One region of the Streptomyces sp. NPDC002032 genome, then DNA from elsewhere that is predicted to be linked to it. Evidence: riboswitches for the same ligand, from Rfam matches in the RefSeq annotation. Region 1 holds a riboswitch; each other region holds the start of a gene.

Region 1 (2,257 bases):
TGTCGGCGCCGCCGTGGTGGCCGGCGTACTGGACGAAGCGGCCGAACTGCTCGGACCAGAAGTAGGGCACGGGGTCGTAGGCCTGGACGGGCTCCCCGGCGAGGATGTTCGCCGCGACCGCCCGGGGGCCCTGGAGGGCGTTGTCCCAGTGGTGGACCAGCAGGCGGGCCCCGTAGCGGGCCGACGGGAAGGAGGCGCAGTCGCCCACCGCGTACACCCCGGGCAGGGAGGTGCGCAGGTGGGCGTCGGCGGTGATGGAGCCGTCGGGGCCGCGCTCGATGCCGGTGCCGTCGAGCCAGGCCGTGGCGGGGCGGGCGCCGATGCCGACGACCACCGCCCCGGCCGCCAGTTCCCGGCCGTCGGCGAGCCGGACCACGCCCCCCTCGATGGCGGCCACCTTGGCGCCGGTGATCAGGGTGGCGCCGGCCTCGGCGTACCACCGGGCCATCGGGGCGGCCACCTCGGCGGGCAGGGCCCCGGCCAGGACCCGGTCCGCCGCCTCGACCACCGTGACGGCGCAGCCCGCCCCGCGGGCGGCGGTGGCGAACTCGGCGCCGATCCAGCCCGCGCCGACGACGACGAGGTCGGGGGCCGCCGCCAGGACGGGGCGCAGCCGGACGGCGTCGTCGAGGGTGCGCAGCAGGTGCACGCCCGGGACGCCGGCGGCGCCGGGCAGGGTCAGCGGCTCGGCGCCGGTGGCCAGCACGAGGACCTCGTACGGGAGGGGGCCGGCCGGGGTGTCCAGTTCGCGCTCGGCGGCCCGTACGCCGGTGACCTCGACGCCCAGGCGCAGGTCGATGCGGAGGTCCTCGAAGTCCACGTCGAAGGCCACGTCGAACGCGGAGTCCTCGGCCTTGCCGAGCAGCACCGCCTTGGACAGCGGGGGCCGGTCGTAGGGCTGGTGGGGTTCGGCGCCCAGGAGGGTCACGGGGCCGGTGAAGCCCTGTTCCCGCAGGGCCACCGCGGTCTGCACCCCGGCCATTCCGGCGCCGACGATCACGACACCGGGCTTCGTCTGCTGCGTCTGCTCGCTCACGCGCCCAGCCTAATGAACTGACGGCCCGTCAGGAACAAGGGGCGGGCGGGATCGGGGCGGCAGGGGCGGCGGCGCGGGTGGGCGGCGCGGGCGCGCGGCGCGGGGAGGCAGCCTTACCCGCCACCCGCGGCGGGGTTAGTCTGGCCACCGTACCTATCGCGGGAGTCCGGGCGCACCGGGCTGAGAGGGAGGCTGGACGGCCTCCGACCGTACGAACCTGATCCGGGTCATGCCGGCGAAGGGAGGGGCTGGACGCCCATGCACTCATCCGGAACATCCGGGGCATCCCGGACGGGAACCGACGTCCTCGTCATCGGGGGCGGCCTCATCGGCCTGGTCACCGCCTGGCGGGCCGCCCGGCGCGGACTGCGCGTCGCCCTGGCCGACCCCGACCCCGGCGGCGGCGCCGCCCGGGTCGCGGCCGGCATGCTCGCCGCCGTCACCGAACTGCACTACGGCGAGGAGACCCTGCTCGGGCTCAACGTGGCCTCCGCCGCCCGCTACCCCGAGTTCGCGGCCGAACTGGCGGAAGCCAGCGGGGGCCTGGACATCGGCTACCGGGCCTGCGGCACCCTCGCCGTCGCCCTCGACGCCGACGACCGCCTCCACCTGCGGGAACTCCACGCCCTCCAGCGCCGCTGCGGGCTGGACTCGCAGTGGCTCACCGGCCGCGAGTGCCGCCGCCTGGAGCCGATGCTGGCCCCGGGCGTGCGCGGCGGGCTGCGCGTCGACGGTGACCACCAGGTGGACCCCCGCCGGCTCGCCGCCGCGCTGCTCGCCGCCTGCGAGCGGGCCGGCGTCGCGGTGCACCGGGCGGCCGCGGCCCGGCTGCTGACCGGGGGCGACCGTGCGCTGGGCGCCGTACTGGAGGACGGTACGGAGCTGCGCGCCGGCCAGAGCGTCCTCGCCGCGGGGTCGCTCAGCGGACGGCTGGCCGGGGTGCCGCCGGAGGTGGCGGTGCCGGTGCGGCCCGTGAAGGGCCAGGTGCTGCGGCTGTCGGTGCCCGCCGCGTACGCGCCGTTCCTGTCCCGGACCGTACGGGCCGTCGTGCGCGGGAGCCACGTCTACCTGGTGCCGCGCGAGAACGGCGAACTGGTCGTCGGCGCCACCAGCGAGGAACTCGGCTGGGACACCACGGTCACCGCCGGCGGGGTCTACGAACTCCTGCGCGACGCCCACGACCTGGTGCCCGGCATCACCGAACTCCCGCTGGTCGAGACC
Region 2 (2,257 bases), on a different contig from region 1:
GAACTGCCAGCCGTCGTCCGTCTTGAGCCCGCGCCCGACGATCGCGGCGACGGGATAGGCGAAGAACAGCCCGAAGAAGGCGAGCGGCACGGCCATCAGGGCCAGCCGGACGGCCGTGGCGCGCCCGCCCTCCTTCGGGGAGTCCTGCCGCACTACTTCACGACGAGCGCGGACCATGCCTTGACCCACTGCTCACGGTTCTTGGCGATGGTGTCGGGGGCGACCGTTTCCGGCTTCTCGACGACCACGCCGTGCTTCGTGAACACCTCCGGCAGCTTCGCGTCCTTGACCACCGGGTTCACGAACATCTGGAGCGGCATGTCCTCCTGGAACTTCTTGCTCACCAGGAAGTCGACGAGGGCCTTGCCGCCCTCCTCGTTCTTCGCGCCCTTGAGCAGGCCCGCGAATTCGACCTGGCGGAAGCAGGTGCCGGTGGCCACGCCCGTGGGGGCCTCGGCCGGCTGGGGCTCGCCGTAGAGGACCTCGACCGGCGGGCTGGAGGCGTACGAGACGACCAGCGGCCGGTCGCCCTTGGCCTTCTTGCCGCCCGCGGAACCGGAGAAGCGCTCGTTGTAGGCCTGCTCCCACCCGTCGACGACCTCGACGCCGTTGGCCTTCAGCTTGCTCCAGTAGTCCTTCCAGCCGTCGTCGCCGAACTTGCCGACGGAGGCGAGCAGGAAGCCGAGGCCGGGCGAGGAGGTCGCGGCGTTCTCGGTGACCAGCAGGTTCTTGTACTCCGGCTTGACCAGGTCGTCCAGGGTCTGCGGCGGGGCGATCTTCTTGTCGGCGAAGTACTGCTTGTCGTAGTTGACGCATATGTCGCCGGTGTCGACGGGGGTGACCCGGTGCTGCTGGTCGAGCACGAACTCCGGCTTGACCTGGTCGAGGCCCTTGGCCTGGTACGGGGTGAAGATCCCGTTGTCGAGGGCGCGCGAGAGCAGCGTGTTGTCGACGCCGAAGAAGACGTCGCCGCGCGGGGAGCCCTTGGTGAGGATCTCCTGGTTCAGCGCGGCGCCGGCGTCCCCGGACTTCAGGACCTTGACGGTGTAGCCGCTCTGCTGCTCGAACTCCTTGAGGACCGTGTCGGTCACGTTGAAGGAGTCGTGGGAGACCAGGGTGACCGTCTTGGACTTCGGGGCGTCGCCCGCCCCCGCCGGCTTGTCCTTGGCGTCGCCGCCGCCGCAGGCGCCGAGCGTGGTGATGCCCAGCGCGGCCGCGAGCGCGGCGCCCGCGATCTTCTTGGTGGTGCTCACTGGTGAATTCCTCCTGGGATGTCCAGGAGAAGACGCGGCCCTGCCCGGCGCTCTGTGGGAGCGGACGCCGGGCAGGGCGCAACAGCTTGAGTGATGACCGAACTTCCTACCCCGAATGACCGGGGCGAGGTTCAGAGGGTCTGCGGATGACGGTTACCGCACTCTCAGCGCTGTGGCGCTCCCCTGTCGGAATGATGAAGTTGTCCGGCCACAGGGTACCCCGCGGCCGGTTGTGGGCCTTCCTGGCCGGAATCTAGCGCTCGGAGGCCGCCAGCTGGCCGCACGCGCCGTCGATCTCCTGACCGCGGGTGTCCCGCACGGTCACGGGTACGCCGTGCCGCGCGATGGCCTCGACGAAGGCCTTCTCGTCCTCGGGACGAGAGGCGGTCCACTTCGAGCCCGGCGTCGGGTTCAGCGGGATCAGGTTGACGTGCACGCGCTTGCCCTTGAGCAGCCGGCCGAGCAGGTCACCGCGCCACGCCTGGTCGTTGATGTCGCGGATCAGCGCGTACTCGATGGAGATGCGCCGGCCGGACTTCTCCGCGTACTCCCAGGCCGCGCCCAGGACCTCGCGGACGTTCCAGCGGGTGTTCACCGGGACGAGGGTGTCGCGCAGCTCGTCGTCCGGCGCGTGCAGCGAGACGGCGAGGCGGCACTTGAAGCCCTCGTCGGCGAACCGCAGCATGGCCGGGACCAGGCCGACGGTCGAGACGGTGATGCCGCGCTGCGACAGGCCGAGGCCGTCGGGCTCCGGGTCGGTGAGCCGGCGGATGGCGCCGACCACGCGGTTGTAGTTGGCGAGCGGCTCGCCCATGCCCATGAAGACGATGTTGGACAGGCGCGCCGGACCACCGGGGACCTCGCCGTCGCGCAGGGCGCGCATGCCGTCGACGATCTGGTGCACGATCTCGGCGGTGGAGAGGTTGCGGTCCAGACCGGCCTGGCCCGTGGCGCAGAAGGGGCAGTTCATACCGCAGCCGGCCTGCGAGGAGATGCACATGGTG
Region 3 (2,257 bases), on a different contig from region 1:
GAGGTCGATGTTCTCCTTGATCTTGTGCATCGGGACGTGGCCCGGGCCCTCGATCATCGTCTGCACGTTGTGGCGCTTGGCGATCGTGTTCAGCTCGCCCAGCGTCTTCAGCTCCGCGAACTGCGCGGCGTCGTTGGCGTCCGCGATGGAGCCGGGGCGCAGGCCGTCACCGAGCGAGTACGTGACGTCGTAGGTCGCGAGGATGTCGCAGAGTTCCTCGAAGTTCGTGTAGAGGAAGTTCTCCTTGTGGTGCGCCAGGCACCACGCGGCCATGATCGAGCCGCCGCGCGAGACGATGCCCGTCTTGCGGCGGGCGGTGAGCGGCACGTAGGGCAGCAGCACTCCGGCGTGGACCGTCATGTAGTCGACGCCCTGCTCGGCCTGCTCGATGACCGTGTCCTTGTAGATCTCCCAGGTCAGCTCCTCGGCCCGGCCGTCGACCTTCTCCAGCGCCTGGTACAGCGGCACGGTGCCGATCGGAACGGGGGAGTTGCGCAGCACCCACTCGCGGGTGGTGTGGATGTTGCGGCCGGTCGAGAGGTCCATGACCGTGTCGGCGCCCCACTTGGTGGCCCAGGTCATCTTGTCGACCTCCTCCTCGATGGAGGAGGTGACCGCGGAGTTACCGATGTTGGCGTTGACCTTCACCAGGAACCGCTTGCCGATGATCATCGGCTCGATCTCCGGGTGGTTCACGTTCGCGGGAAGGACGGCGCGACCTGCGGCGATCTCTTCGCGGACGACCTCGGGGGAGACGTTCTCGCGGATCGCGACGTACTCCATCTCCGGGGTGATCTCGCCCCGGCGGGCGTACGCGAGCTGGGTGACGGCGGCGCCGCCGCGGCCACGGCGGGGCAGCCGGGGACGGCCCGGGAAGACCGCGTCGAGGTTCTTGAGGCCGCCGCGGGGCGAGGTGTGCTTGATGCCGTCGTCCTCGGGGCGTGCGGGACGGCCCGCGTACTCCTCGGTGTCACCGCGGCCGATGATCCAGTTCTCGCGCAGGGGCGCCAGGCCCCGGCGGACGTCGGTGTCGATCTGCGGGTCGGTGTACGGACCGGACGTGTCGTAGAGCGTGACGTCCTTGCCGTTGGTGAGGTGGACCTGGCGGACCGGCACCCGGATGTCCGGGCGGGAGCCCGCCAGGTATCCCTTGTGCCAGCCGGGCTGGCGCTCGGTCTGGCCGTCGGCGTCCTGGCTGACGGCAGGCGTGCGTGCGTCCTGAATGGTCATGAGACCTGATCTCCCTACGCCGGCATTACCCGGTAACAGGTTCGGCGGTCGACGCAGCCTCTTCCCGTACGCATTCTCATGCGCGTACGGTGATCAGCGCCCTCTCAGCCCGGTGCTCCGAGCTCCCGCGTTGTGCAAAGGTGCCCCCACGCTAGCGTCATCTGTGGCGTGCTGAATAGTGGGCCCCCTCATCTCTTGCGATGATCTGCCAGTGACGTCCTCGACGAAGCCCCCCACCGAGCCCACGGATCACCAGGGCCACACCGGTCACGACCACGCGCCTCATGGACCCGCGGCCGGTGCCTCCCATGGTCATGCGCACGGCCACAGCCACGGCCACGGGCCGGCGGCTCCGGTCTCCAAGCACCTGCGCAAGGTCATCGCCGCCGTGCTGATCCCCTTCGCCGCCGCCGTCTTCATCGGCATGGCGGTGCTCTGGCCGGGCGGCGCCCCGGCCCACGAGCGGACCGGGGTGGGCTTCGACCGCCAGACCCAGCAGGGCACGGTCGTCGCCTTGGCGAAGGTCGACTGCAAATCGGTGAACGCCTCCCAAGTGCCGCCCACCGGCGACACCTCCACTCCCGAGGGACGCGAGGCGCAGGCCGCGCAGACCGGCGAGTGCAAGAAGGCGACCGTCGAGGTCGGCAGCGGACCGGAGAAGGGCCGGGCCTTCTTCGAGATCATCCAGCCGGGCGCGCCGCGGCAGTTGGAGAAGGGCCAGGAGGTGGTGGTCGCGTACGCGCCGGACGCGCCGCGTGACCTCCAGTACTCCGTGATCGACGTGAACCGCAAGCTCCCGATGGCGCTGCTGGCCGCGATCTTCGCGGTCGCGGTCGTCGTGGTCGGGCGGATGCGCGGTCTCTTCGCGCTCATCGCCCTGGTGGTCAGCTTCGGGATCCTGACGCTGTTCATCCTCCCGGCCATCCTCCAGGGCTCGAACCCGCTGCTCGTCGCCGTCATCGGAGCGAGCGCGATCATGCTGATCGCCCTCTACATGTGCCACGGGCTGACGGCGAGGACCTCGGTC

The links. Region 1 has a riboswitch for thiamine pyrophosphate ahead of thiO (glycine oxidase ThiO). Riboswitches for the same ligand answer to the same signal wherever they lie in the genome.
Region 2: it holds a riboswitch for thiamine pyrophosphate, as region 1 does, so the genes downstream of both, ACFYYT_RS07730 (thiamine ABC transporter substrate-binding protein) here and thiO (glycine oxidase ThiO) in region 1, are expected to answer to the same signal.
Region 3: it holds a riboswitch for thiamine pyrophosphate, as region 1 does, so the genes downstream of both, thiC (phosphomethylpyrimidine synthase ThiC) here and thiO (glycine oxidase ThiO) in region 1, are expected to answer to the same signal.

The regions. Positions count from the first base shown of each region.
Region 1 is NZ_JBIASM010000007.1:100,204-102,460, reverse strand. It holds gene ACFYYT_RS18365 (FAD-dependent oxidoreductase) at 1-1,036, opposite strand, end outside; TPP riboswitch at 1,185-1,297, shown strand; gene thiO (glycine oxidase ThiO) at 1,295-2,257, shown strand, end outside.
Region 2 is NZ_JBIASM010000002.1:791,753-794,009, reverse strand. It holds gene ACFYYT_RS07735 (iron ABC transporter permease) at 1-96, opposite strand, end outside; gene ACFYYT_RS07730 (thiamine ABC transporter substrate-binding protein) at 153-1,253, opposite strand; TPP riboswitch at 1,339-1,448, opposite strand; gene rlmN (23S rRNA (adenine(2503)-C(2))-methyltransferase RlmN) at 1,507-2,257, opposite strand, start outside.
Region 3 is NZ_JBIASM010000006.1:7,409-9,665, forward strand. It holds gene thiC (phosphomethylpyrimidine synthase ThiC) at 1-1,230, opposite strand, end outside; TPP riboswitch at 1,225-1,369, opposite strand; gene ACFYYT_RS15975 (YibE/F family protein) at 1,409-2,257, shown strand, end outside.